Regions from separate parts of the Staphylococcus simulans genome, predicted to be linked through region 3. Evidence: riboswitches for the same ligand, from Rfam matches in the RefSeq annotation. Region 3 holds a riboswitch; each other region holds the start of a gene.
What was found. A riboswitch is a leader RNA that binds a small molecule or an ion and turns the genes downstream of it on or off. The one in region 3 is predicted to bind S-adenosylmethionine.
Positions count from the first base shown of each region.

Region 1: linked by a shared signal. The riboswitch ahead of metK (methionine adenosyltransferase) and the one ahead of MUA87_RS10705 (MetQ/NlpA family ABC transporter substrate-binding protein) in region 3 are both predicted to bind S-adenosylmethionine.
Region 2: linked by a shared signal. The riboswitch ahead of MUA87_RS12415 (aminotransferase class I/II-fold pyridoxal phosphate-dependent enzyme) and the one ahead of MUA87_RS10705 (MetQ/NlpA family ABC transporter substrate-binding protein) in region 3 are both predicted to bind S-adenosylmethionine.
Region 4: linked by a shared signal. The riboswitch ahead of MUA87_RS07280 (O-acetylhomoserine aminocarboxypropyltransferase/cysteine synthase family protein) and the one ahead of MUA87_RS10705 (MetQ/NlpA family ABC transporter substrate-binding protein) in region 3 are both predicted to bind S-adenosylmethionine.

Region 1 covers NZ_CP095100.1:1,161,290-1,164,577, reverse strand. The annotation lists gene MUA87_RS05405 (NERD domain-containing protein) at 1-742, opposite strand, end outside; gene metK (methionine adenosyltransferase) at 839-2,035, opposite strand; SAM riboswitch class I at 2,146-2,261, opposite strand; gene pckA (phosphoenolpyruvate carboxykinase (ATP)) at 2,423-3,288, shown strand, end outside.
Region 2 covers NZ_CP095100.1:2,616,337-2,619,624, reverse strand. The annotation lists gene MUA87_RS12425 (hypothetical protein) at 1-675, shown strand, start outside; gene MUA87_RS12420 (hypothetical protein) at 914-1,822, shown strand; SAM riboswitch class I at 1,920-2,031, shown strand; gene MUA87_RS12415 (aminotransferase class I/II-fold pyridoxal phosphate-dependent enzyme) at 2,114-3,286, shown strand.
Region 3 covers NZ_CP095100.1:2,274,887-2,278,174, reverse strand. The annotation lists gene norA (multidrug efflux MFS transporter NorA) at 1-998, shown strand, start outside; SAM riboswitch class I at 1,132-1,237, shown strand; gene MUA87_RS10705 (MetQ/NlpA family ABC transporter substrate-binding protein) at 1,332-2,144, shown strand; gene MUA87_RS10700 (lactate/malate family dehydrogenase) at 2,160-3,113, shown strand.
Region 4 covers NZ_CP095100.1:1,546,989-1,550,276, reverse strand. The annotation lists gene mprF (bifunctional lysylphosphatidylglycerol flippase/synthetase MprF) at 1-1,689, shown strand, start outside; SAM riboswitch class I at 1,888-1,985, shown strand; gene MUA87_RS07280 (O-acetylhomoserine aminocarboxypropyltransferase/cysteine synthase family protein) at 2,045-3,288, shown strand, end outside.

The sequences.
Region 1 (3,288 bases), 1.1 Mb from region 3:
CTGCACCTTCATTTTTAGGATTGAAATAAAGTAATGCCATTGGTGTATATTTCAAATTCAATTCGCGCTTCAATGTATCTGCTAAGTGCTCAACTTCTTTTAATTGATTTGAGTAGTTTACAAATGAAGCTGATTGCTTATCATCATTTTCATCTAACACTAATGTTTGAGGATGACGTTTATCTAAATCCAACACATCAAAGACTTGTTCAATGGTTGGTAATGTACCGAATTGTTCTTGACTGATGCCATTATAAACATGTCCTTTAAGTAATTGAGAATCGATAATGTATAAGCCTGTACGTGTTAAGACTAAATGACTGATACGATCAATCGCATTAAAATCATTTTTAGGTAAGAAGATATTCGCCATAATATGCATATCTTCTGGTCGAATACGTTTTTCTTTAACCAAACGATCTCTGATACCGATTAAACGCATGTCTGTCACATACTCACTATGATTTTTCGAGAAGAGCTTCAGCGCATCGATTTCACGATCTTTTGCTGTCACTGTTTCATCGAAATCAGCGCGTTGTTTTGTGACCGCTTTTTTATGTTCGACGCGTTCTTTTTCAAGCTCGTCTTCATAATTTTCTTTTATACTTCTTTCTTTTGCCTCATATTGTTCCTCTGCTTTCAACTTAGCCTTTTTCTTACTGTTTAAGACAACTAAGAATAAGACAAAGAAGATAACAGCGACGACAATTGCTGCAATCAAACCAATTTCTAATGGTCCCATAACATATTCCGCTCCTTTACATATCTTACTCCCAATTATAAAGGAAAATATCGAATGTATCGATAATAAAATGTCACAAATTCAAAAACTGTATAGTTATGCTTGAACAGCTTCTTTTAATGCATCTACTTTATCTACACGTTCCCATGGTAAAGCAACATCCGTACGGCCAAAGTGACCATAAGCTGCTGTTTGTTTATAAATAGGACGTTTTAAGTCTAACATTTTAATGATACCTGCTGGACGCAAGTCAAAGTTAGCTCTTACCGCTTCTACCAATTTTCCTTCAGAAACTTTACCAGTTCCAAATGTATCAATTGAAATAGATACAGGTTCTGCTACACCGATAGCGTATGCAAGTTGTACTTCACATTTATCTGCTAATCCTGCTGCAACAATATTTTTAGCCACATAACGTGCTGCATATGCTGCTGAACGGTCTACTTTTGTAGGATCTTTACCACTGAAGCAACCACCGCCATGACGTGCAAGACCACCATAAGTATCTACAATAATCTTACGTCCTGTTAAACCAGCGTCACCTTGAGGTCCGCCAATCACAAAACGACCTGTCGGGTTAATGAAAAATTTAGTTTCTTCATCTAATAACTCAGCTGGTACGATTGGATCAATCACATGTGTTCTGATATCACGTTGAATTTGATCTAATGACGCATCTTCAGCATGTTGTGTTGAAATAACAATCGTATCAATACGTGCTGGTTTATCATTTTCATCATACTCAACAGTAACTTGTACTTTACCGTCTGGTCTTAAGTAAGTTAATGTACCATCTTTTCTGACATCTGATAAACGTTTCGCAAGTTGGTGTGAGAAGTAAATAGGTGTCGGCATATACGTATCTGTTTCATTCGTCGCATAACCAAACATTAAACCTTGGTCACCTGCACCTGTACTTTCAATTTCCTCTTCCGTAATTTCATTTCTATATTCTAAAGCAGTGTCTACTGCTTGTGCGATATCTGGTGATTGCTCATCAATTGCTGACATCACAGCCATTGTTTGACTATCATAACCATATTTCGCTCTCGTATAACCGATTTCTGCTACTGTATCACGGACAACCTTAGGAAAATCAACATAAGTTGCTGTAGAAATTTCTCCGACAATCATAGCCATTCCCGTAGTGACTACTGTTTCGCAAGCTACTCTTGCATCCGGATCTTTCTTTAATAATTCATCCAGAATAGCGTCTGAAATTTGGTCCGCTATTTTATCAGGATGCCCTTCTGTAACAGATTCTGACGTAAACAATTTTCTATTATTCGACATAACTGACTCCTTTTGATTTTGATTACGAAAATTCTCTATCTACGAGCTCAAATAAAAAAGGACTTTCAAACTATATAAACATAGAGAGAAAGCCCTTAAACGTCCTTTCGCTCTTATCGTTCAAACATCTTTAATGACATTTGCAAACGGTTTGGCACCTTTCTCCGATAAGGAGAGGTTGCTGGGCTTCTTTGGGTCCATGTCCCTCCGCCACTCAGGATAAGAGAATCCGTTAATCACAATACTACCCAAACTCTTTAGGCTTGTCAATTCTATATGTCTAAAATCTTAAATCTGTTATGGAATAATCGGCATATTATGTTATACTATGAAAATGTAAAGGCTTACAATTATTAACAATACTTACGCGCTGGAGGGGTTTTTAAAATGGCAGTAGATGCACAAACTAACCGTAATAAGTTGGATCATTTGATTGGAAAGTCTTCATCACTTTTCCAACTCACAACTACACAATTGTACAACAAGATTCTGGACAACAACGAAGGGGAACTGACAGAGCTTGGGGCTATCAATGCACTGACAGGTCAATACACTGGACGTTCACCTAAAGACAAATTTATTGTAAATGAACCTTCTTATAGAGATACGATTGACTGGGGTTCAATCAACCAACCTATTGAAGAAGATACATTCTTAAGACTTTACGACAAAGTTTTAGACTATTTAGATCAAAAAGATGAACTTTATGTCTTCAATGGTTATGCAGGCAGCGACGAAGATACACAACTACGTTTAACAGTAGTGAACGAAATGGCATGGCATAATTTATTCGCGAAAAATATGTTCATCCGCCCTTCTTCAAAAGAAGAAGCTCAAAAAATCAAACCAAACTTCACAATTGTTTCAGCACCACACTTCAAAGCTAATCCTGAAGTAGATGGTACAAAATCAGAAACATTCGTGATTGTTTCATTCAAACACCGCGTTATCTTAATCGGGGGAACTGAATATGCGGGTGAAATGAAAAAAGGTATTTTCTCAGTCATGAACTATTTATTACCACAACAAGACATCATGAGTATGCATTGCTCAGCCAACGTTGGCGAAAAAGGTGATGTTGCTTTATTCTTCGGTTTATCAGGAACTGGTAAAACAACATTATCTGCAGCACCTGACCGTAAATTAATCGGAGATGATGAACACGGTTGGAACCAAAATGGTATTTTCAACATTGAAGGCGGCTGCTACGCTAAAGCAATCAACCTTTCAAAAACGAAAGAACCTGAAATTTT
Region 2 (3,288 bases), 340 kb from region 3:
GCTCTTGGTAAGATGTTAGGCGATGAGGCAACAAAACAATCTATTCAAGAGTATCATTTAAATAAAATGTTACCTGAAAGAATTACAAATGTGCCACAAAACGTAAAATTTTATGAACCTGAAGAAACTAAGCAAAACTTTGCTGAGCTATTTGGTTTTACAGGAAACCAGATTATTATTGCAGGTAGTCAAAGTCCTAAGACTTATGATGAAATTTTAAAAGATCGAGGGACTCATATCTATAACTTAGAAGATTTATACAAACAATATGGTCATAATCCAAACTTTAAAAAGGTCGTAAGTTTGGTTAAAGTAAGCGAATCAGTGAGGAATCCAGAGAGTGATAATGCATCTTCTTCTAAAGAAACAGATAATGCTACTTCAAATAATAAACAAAGAAGAAAGTTAAGTCCTGGTGATGTATATACACCAGATGGTAACATGAATAGTCAAGTTGCAATACACAAGGTAGAAGAATATATAGGACATAAACTAGATCCACGAAAATATGAATTTAATGGGCCTCCTAAAAGACATTTCGTTGATGATTACACATTGGATCATACATGGACTGTTAATTTTAGAAATTTAGAAACACATACACAGTATAATTATTCAGTTGATAAAGATGGAAAAGTAGAAAAACTAGATAACTTTGGTACGCCACCAGAGTAGTACTTGGTTCTGCAGTATAATACTGCAGAACTTTTGTATTTGGTAGGGTCGGCTACTTATGGTAAAAAATCCTCTTTATTTAAACTTTTAAATTAAAATTGTCAGAGTGTCTTTTGAAAGAGTAATAAATAATCATACTTAACTCGATCACTTTCTTTTAATTCAGGACAATATGTGTCCCGTACCTTCTATATAATGAAATTATATATTCAAATATACAAAGAGGAGCAAGCTATCTATGAAATTTAAACATGTATTGACTACCGCTGCAGCACTTTCAATTTTACTAGCAGGTTGCGGCTCAAATGAAAAACAAGAAGATACGCAAAAACACGAAGAAAAAGACAAAGCAAACCATCAAAAAACAGAGAAAAAAGAAAACACACAACATGAACAAACATTAAAACATGAAAAATCACATACTCATAAACAAACGACAGAACAAGCTATCAGCCAACTGACACCACAAGAAAAGGTCGCTTTAGCGTTATATGCACCTAAAACAGCTGAATTTACAGTGACAGCAAATGAATTATTAAACCACAGCTATGTCCAAAATACGAATGGCGGTTCGCGACAACGAGAAATTCAGCAATTAACACTTTATACAGGTAGTTCTGAAATCGTAACAAATAAACCTCAAAATATGGTAATTTATGGCACAACTAACTCTAAAGGTCCATTTGCGGCAGTTATTGGTGTGAGTGATACACAAGTGTTGGTATCAGGAACACAAGGTATCAATCCATATCAACAATTAGCAAACATGGGAGCAGTTTATAATATTAAAGATCTATATAAACAATACAAAGATGAACCGAACTTTAAACAAGTGGCAAATTTAATCCGAATCACAAATCAAGATGCACAATCAGCAGCACAAGAAAGTAACAGTAATTCAAGCTCTGAAAGTCATTCATCATCTTCTGAAGGTAAAGTCACACGTGCGAATGTGATTGATAAAGTAGAAGCATATGAAGGTCACAAACTAGATACAAGCACGTATACGTATAAAGAACCTGAACAAAAGAGTGATGGAAGCTGGGGCTTCTCATTTGTGGATAAATCAGGTGATTTAGCAGGATCATACATTGTGAATGCGGATGGTTCAGTGGAGAAATTTGATTCAAAAGGCCAACCTGAATAAAGAATATTGACTCTACGGCTTTTAGTGAGCTGTAGAGTTTTTCATTTTAACTTAAATTGATAAATGTCAGAATTTTTAGTACAATAGAAGTCATTAAAACTTATCTAGAGAAGTAGAGGGAATTGGCCCGATGACGCTTCAGCAACAGAAGATCCAGGCATTGAATCTGACTGTGCTACATCCAACAAGTATAACTTGAAAGATAGGTGCCATATACATAGAAAGCTATATGTCGCTTATAGGTGATATATAGCTTTTTTAATAGGCGCATCAAACAAAGGGGGAACTTAAATGGTGATTTCAAGAAGATTAGCGAAGATACCAGATAGTTATTTCGGAAAAACAATGGGGAGAAAGATAGAACATGGTCCGCTTCCTCTCATCAATATGGCAGTAGGCATCCCAGATGGGGAAACACCTAAAGGCATTGTCGATGAATTTGCGAACGCATTACGTGTGCCTGAAAACCAAAAGTACGGTGCGTTTCATGGAAAAGAAAGCTTTAAGCAAGCGATTGTTGATTTCTATAAACGACAATATAATGTTGAATTGGATAAAGATGATGAAGTCTGTATTTTATATGGCACAAAGAATGGATTAGTAGGTTTGCCGAATTGTATTGTTAACCCTGAAGATTACGTTTTATTGCCAGATCCAGGTTATACAGATTACCTAGCAGGGGTGTTGTTCGCAGATGCGAAACCTTATGCGTTAGAGTTAGAACCACCATATTATCAACCTGACTTTGATAAAGTGCCAGGGGAAGTCTTAAGTCAGACTAAATTGATTTATTTAACGTATCCTAATAACCCGACTGGATCAACTGTTACACAAGATGTCTTTGATGATGTAGTTCAAAAGTTCAGAGGTACACAAACGAAAATTGTACATGATTTTGCCTATGCAGCGTTCGGTTTTGACCATAAAAATCCGAGTATCCTACAGACAGCTGGAGGCAAAGAAGTCGCAATCGAGGTGTATTCACTTTCTAAAGGCTATAATATGTCTGGCTATCGTGTCGGTTTCGCAGTCGGCAACAAAGATGTGATTCAAGCTTTGAAGAAATATCATACACATCACCATGCGGGTATGTTTGGTGCGCTTCAAGATGCGGCGACATTTGCGCTTAACAACTATGATTATTTCTTAGATAAACAAAGTGAAGTCTTTAAAGCACGTCGCGATCGTTTCACTTCGATTTTAGATGAAGGAAACATCCCTTATGAACCGATGACAGGTGGCATCTTCTTATGGTTGAAAGCACCAAAAGGATATGACGGAGAACAATTTGTGGAATTCTTACTTCAAGATCAATCTATTTTAGTGGCGCCAGGTATTCCATTTGGTGAAAATGGACGTCATTATGTAAGGGTGTCTCTTGCGTTAGAGGATGAGCAATTAGATGAAGCAGCGAAGCGGTTGAAATCACTTAGTGCGATGTACAAAGAATCATCTTTTATTTAAGT
Region 3 (3,288 bases):
GAGGCAACTTAGCTGATAAATTAGGGAAGAAATTAATTATTTGTATCGGTTTAGTACTATTCGCTGTTTCTGAGTTCATCTTTGCGATGAGCAGCAACTATCCGCTTTTGATTGTTTCAAGAATTATCGGTGGTTTCAGTGCAGGTATGGTAATGCCTGGGGTTACAGGTATGATCGCAGATATCTCACGTCCTGAAGATAAAGCGAAAAACTTCGGCTATATGTCAGCAATTATTAACTCCGGCTTCATTTTAGGACCTGGCTTTGGCGGCTTTATGGCAGAGTTCTCTCACCGTTTGCCATTCTACTTCGCTGGGAGCCTAGGTGTCGTAGCATTCTTTTGTTCTTTATTCTTTATCCAAGGTGCAAAACGCGAAACGACAGATGGTTTCCATACAGTTATCGAACCGCAAGATTTAGCTAAAATTAATATCAAAGCTTTTATTACCCCGGTAATCATTACGTTCGTTTTAGCATTCGGACTTGCAGCATTTGAAACACTTTATCCATTATATACTGCAGATAAAGCACATTACGCGCCAAAAGATATTTCTATCGCGATCACAGGCGGTGGCTTAGCAGGTGCGATCTTCCAAATCTTCTTGTTCGATAAATTTATGAAGTACTTTAAAGAATTAACATTTATACAATTATCACTGCTTTATTCAGCAATTATGTTGTTTTTATTGATTGTTGCACATCATTACTGGTCAATTATGATTATCAGTTTTATAGTATTTATCGGTTTTGATATGATACGTCCAGCTATAACGAATTACTTCTCGAATATTGCGGGTAATCGTCAAGGGTTAGCAGGAGGCTTGAACTCTACCTTCACAAGTATGGGGAACTTCGCAGGCCCGCTCGTTGCAGGTACATTATATGATGTGAACTTAGAATTTCCATTGTATATGTCCGTGACAGTCATGTTATTAGGGATTGTGATTATTATGGTTGAGAAGACCATTAGAAAAAGCAGAAAGCTGAAACAAAGTTAAATTATGATATAGAAAGTGTGCTGTTGTGCTTACAACAGCATGCTTTTAATATTTATTTATCTGAAAAATTTGAAAATGACATTGACGAAATGTGTCACTGGTGGTAACCTTAATACAATTCAATCAAATAGAACTCTTATCAAGAGAGGCGGAGGGATGTGCCCAACGAAGCCCAGCAACCATCGTGTAAACGAAGTGGTGCTAATTCACAAAAAGTCATAGACTTTTGAAGATGAGAGAAAGAATGAAAGCTTTCTCTTATTTTAATGAGAAGGCTTTTTTCTTTTGTTAAGGGTGATTTGATAAATATTACATAGGGATGGTGCAGTGGAAATGAAGAAAGTAAGTAGTTTAATCGGGTTATTGGTATTACTGGTCGTACTCGCAGCGTGCGGCAAAGGTGGAGACAAGGAGAAAATCACAGTAGCAGCTTCTCCAGCTCCGCATGGTGAGGTATTAGAACATGCGAAAAAAGCTATGAAAGATAAAGGGTATGATTTAGAAGTTAAAGTCGTTAATGATTATAAAGTACCTAATAAATTATTAGATAAAGGAGACGTGGATGCGAACCTTTTCCAACACGTTCCTTATTTAAAGGCTGAAAGAAAGTCACATGGTTATAAAATTGAAGAAGTCGGTAAAGTCTTCACAACACCAATGGGTGTTTACAGTAAAAAATATAAAAACATCAAAGATATTCCAAAAGGTTCAACAATCTATGTTTCAAACAACCCCGCTGAAGAAGGACGTTTCTTATCTTTCTTCGTTAATGAAGGCTTAGTTAAAATCAAAGATGGCGTGAAAATTGAAGATGCGAAATTCGATGACATTGTTGAAAATAAAAAAGATTTAAAATTCAATAATCAACAAGGTGCAGAGTTCTTGCCAAAAACATATAAAAGCGGTGAAGGTGCTGCTGTTATTATGAACTCAAACTATGCGATTGATAATGGTTTAACACCTTCGAAAGATGCGATTGTGATGGAAAATGAATCATCACCATTTGCGAATATTTTAGCAGTTAAAGAAGGTCATAAAGACGATAAAAAATTCCAAGAACTCATCAAAGTATTACAGTCTAAAGACATGAAAGAATTCATTAAGAAAGAATACGGTAAAGACGTAATACCATATGAAGCGAAGTAAAGGAGTCGAATGAATATGGCTAAATTAGGAATTATTGGTGTAGGACGTGTAGGCAGCCAAGTCTTAACTGATGCACAATATTTAGGGCACTTTTCAGAAATTGTCGTGATTGATACGAATGAAAACTTAGCACAAGGTGAAGTGTTGGATCATCATCACATACAAGGTTTGAATCATACACATCGCACAAAAATTCATGTAGGCGGTTATCAAGATTTAGTGGATGCGGATGTGGTGATTGTGTCAGCGAGTGCGGCTTCGACACCAGACATGAAAGATCGTACCTTACTCACTAAAGCGAATAGCGTTATTGTGAATGATGTGTTTAGACAATTATCAGCTGTGACGAAAGAAGCTATCGTCATTTTAATTTCAAATCCAGTAGATGCGATGACGTATCTTGCACATCAAGCAGGCTACCCATCTGATAAAGTGATCGGTACAGGTACTATTTTAGAGTCAGCACGTTTTCGTACTTTAATTGCTGATCACTACAATGTGGATCCTAAAGATGTAGAAGGTTTTGTATTAGGAGAACATGGTTCACATTGTGTGCCAATCTGGAGTCGCGTGCGTATTCATGGGATTGAATTACCAGAATTTGAACAATTGACAGGTCATGCGCCCATTGATTGTGGAGCGATTTCTACGGCAATTGACGAAGTCGCGTTTGATGTCTTTAAGAAAAAAGGTTGGACAAACTCAGCGATTTCAAGAGCGGCTGTTCAACTTGCACAATCGATTTTATTTGATGAACATAGTATTGAACCCGTCAGTGGATTAGTTCAAGGTGCTTATGGATTGGTCGATGGTGCATTAAGTTTATTGACACTGGTTGATAGAAACGGTGTGAAACAGCGTTTGCCGATTGAGTTGTCTAATGAAGAACAAAAACAATTGGAAGCGGCACATAACTTCATTCAAACTGCGATTGAACAGGGCGAAGCGGCAATTCAAGCACAAGTATAACCGTTATATATACGAGCAATCTAACATCAGGTTGCTCGTTTTATTTTTGTAATAATTCTTTGATAATCATACTCAATCGTAATATATTGTCATACAAGACGCTGCTTTGTCATTTTATGAGTATGATAAAAAGAGAATATAATTTAATTTAACTTCTGAAAGACAGTTAAAACAC
Region 4 (3,288 bases), 730 kb from region 3:
TTTGCGTATTATATCATTCCAGTGATTATTGCGTTAATCTTATCAATGTTTGAATTCGGTACTTCAGCTAAACGTTATATTGAACAATCGAAGTACTATACACCAGCAAAAGAAGTGACTTCATTTTTATTTTCATATCAAAAATCCATCACTTCTAAAATTCCATCGCTTTCTTTAGCGGTACTGGTCATGTTTACGAGTTTAGTCTTTATCTTAAATAACGTCAGTATTATTTATGAAGGCTTATATGATCCGAACCATATGTTTTATTATATTGTGGTGACGATTCATACGAGTGCTTGTTTAATTCTGATGTTGAATGTTCGCGGTATCTTTAAACAAAGCCGCAGAGCCATATTATTTGCGATGGTTTCTATCGTGTTGATCTTTGTGATTACAGTGTATACGAATACCTCATTTTTATTAATTACGTGGTTGCTTGTGGTATTTGGTTTATTGATTTATGCCTTTATGAAAGCACAAGTCTTAAAACGTCCGATTCGTTTACGCCATATAGTTTCAATGCTGATTATTAGTATTATTATGTTGACACTGAATCACTATATGATTGTCTTTGTATTAGATGCGGTAGATGCTTACCGTATTGAAGTAGATAACTCAATGTTACGTTATTACTTATGGTTGACCATTCTTGTGGTTATTATTATCGTGACGTTTATTGTCTGGTTATTTGAAAATGCATATCGTAAAGATTATCCAGCCAATGATATCGAACAGTGTGAAGCGATTATCGAAAAATTCGGAGGCAACTATTTAAGCCATTTGCTTCATAGTGGAGATAAAACAGTGTATATGGATGAATCAAAAGAAGCGTTTGTGATGTATCGCTTTAAACTTAATTGTATTGTGGTATTAGGTGATCCGATTGGTAACCCTAAACGATTTAATGATTTGTTTGAATCGTTGTACCATTATGCTAGAGATTTGGGTTATGAAGTGATTTTCTATCAAGCGACAAATCGTCATATGCCGCTATATCATGATTTTGGTAACCAGTTCTTTAAATTGGGTGAAGAAGCGGTCATTGATTTAACAACATTTACAACTTCTGGTAAAAAACGCAGAGGATTCAGAGCAACGTTAAATAAACTAGAAGACCAAAATGTCCATTTTGAGATTATAGAACCGCCATATACAGATGAATTCCTTAAAGAGTTGGAAGATATTAGTGATCAATGGTTAGACGGCAAAAATGAAATGCATTTCTCAGTCGGCCGTTTCACACATGATTATTTATCTAAAGCACCGATTGGAATTCTAAAAGAAGAAAATGGCCGTGTCATCGCATTCTGCAGTTTAATGCCGACGTATTACAATGATTCCATTTCAGTAGATTTAATTCGTTGGTTGCCAGATGTAGATTTACCGTTGATGGATGCGCTCTATCTGCATATGTTGTTATGGAGCCAAGAAAAAGGCTACAAAGCATTTAACATGGGTATGGCGACCTTATCCAATGTCGGTCAAAATGAATACTCATATTGGAATGAACGTGTCGCAGGTAAAATCTTTGATAACTTTAATACGTTATATCGCTTCAGCGGTTTAAGACGTTATAAAGACAAATTCAAACCAGAGTGGGAACCACGATATTTAGTTTACTCAAGACACAGTTCCTTATGGCAAAGTATGATTAAAGTGTTGTTAGTGATTCGCTCTAAACACTAGTTGAACCGTTTCATACTGCAAGGTGCATATAAAGATCGAGGCCAAAAAAGGTCTCGGTCTTTTTTTAATGGTTTACGATTAAACGTATGTAAACTTTGTTATCCAAATATTTTATTTTAATCCAAAATTCAGAAAACTAAGAAAAGTCTATTGACATTGTCTGAATTTCAGTCTATACTCTGAATAAATTAATAAAAAAACTTATCAAGAATGGTGGAGGGACTGGCCCTACGATACCAGGCAACCTATTTAAGTTAGGTGCTAATTCCAGCAGGTGAAGACCTGAAAGATAAGCCCGTAGCGAGTCTATCTTTTTCAGGTAGGCTCGTTTTTTACATTTAAGGAGGAAATGAACATGACAAATGATTTTAAATTCGAAACGTTACAATTACACGCAGGACAAGAGGTAGATGAAGCATCGCATTCGAGAGCGGTACCGATTTATCAAACAACATCTTTCACATTTGATGATACACAACATGCGGCCAATTTATTCGGCTTAAAAGAATTAGGTAATATTTACTCACGTTTAACAAACCCGACAGTAGCAGTGTTTGAAACACGTGTAGCAGAACTTGAAGGCGGTGTCGCTGGGGTTGCGGTAGCTTCAGGTATGGCTGCAATCACATATGCGATTCAAACTGTTGCAGATGCAGGTGATCACATTGTCGCAAGCTCTACGTTATACGGTGGTACACATACATTATTTGCACATACGTTACCTAAATTCGGTATTGATGTTTCAATCGTAGACAGCAAAAACTTTGATGAAGTTAAAAATGCGATTAAAGAGAATACAAAAGCACTTTATATCGAAACAATCGGTAACCCTGAAGGTAATGTTGAAGATATAGAAAAGTTAGCAGAAATTGCACATGAAGCGGGTATTCCATTAATTGTTGATAATACATTTGCTTCTCCATACTTAATCCAACCAATTAAATACGGTGCGAACATTGTGGTACATTCAGCGACTAAATTTATTGGTGGTCATGGTACTTCAATGGGTGGTGTTGTCGTTGATGGCGGTAACTTCGATTGGACACAAAACGATAAATTCCCAAGCTTAACAGAACCTGATCCATCTTATCATGATTTAGTGTTCACTGAAGCGTTCGGACCAGCTGCTTTAGCATTCAAAGTCAGAACAACATTATTACGTGATACAGGTGCAGCACTTTCTCCATTTAATGCTTTCTTATTACTACAAGGTTTAGAAACATTATCATTACGTGTTGAACGTCATGTTGAAAACGCAGAAAAAGTTGCGAAATTCTTAGAAAACCATGACAAAGTTGAATGGGTTAAATATGCAGGCTTACCATCAAGCGAATACTATGATTTAAAAGAAAAATATTTACCTAAAGGTGCAAGCTCTATTTTCACTTTCGGTGTCAAAGGCGGTTATGACGCAGGCATTAAATTTATCGAATCTTTAGAACTCTTCTCTTTACTTGCGAACGTCGGCGATGCGAAATCATTAGTGATTCATCCGGCTTCTACAACACACGCACAATTAAATGAAGAAGATCAATTGAAAGCAGGTATTACACCTGAAACAATCCGTGTGTCTATCGGTCTTGAACATATTGATGATAT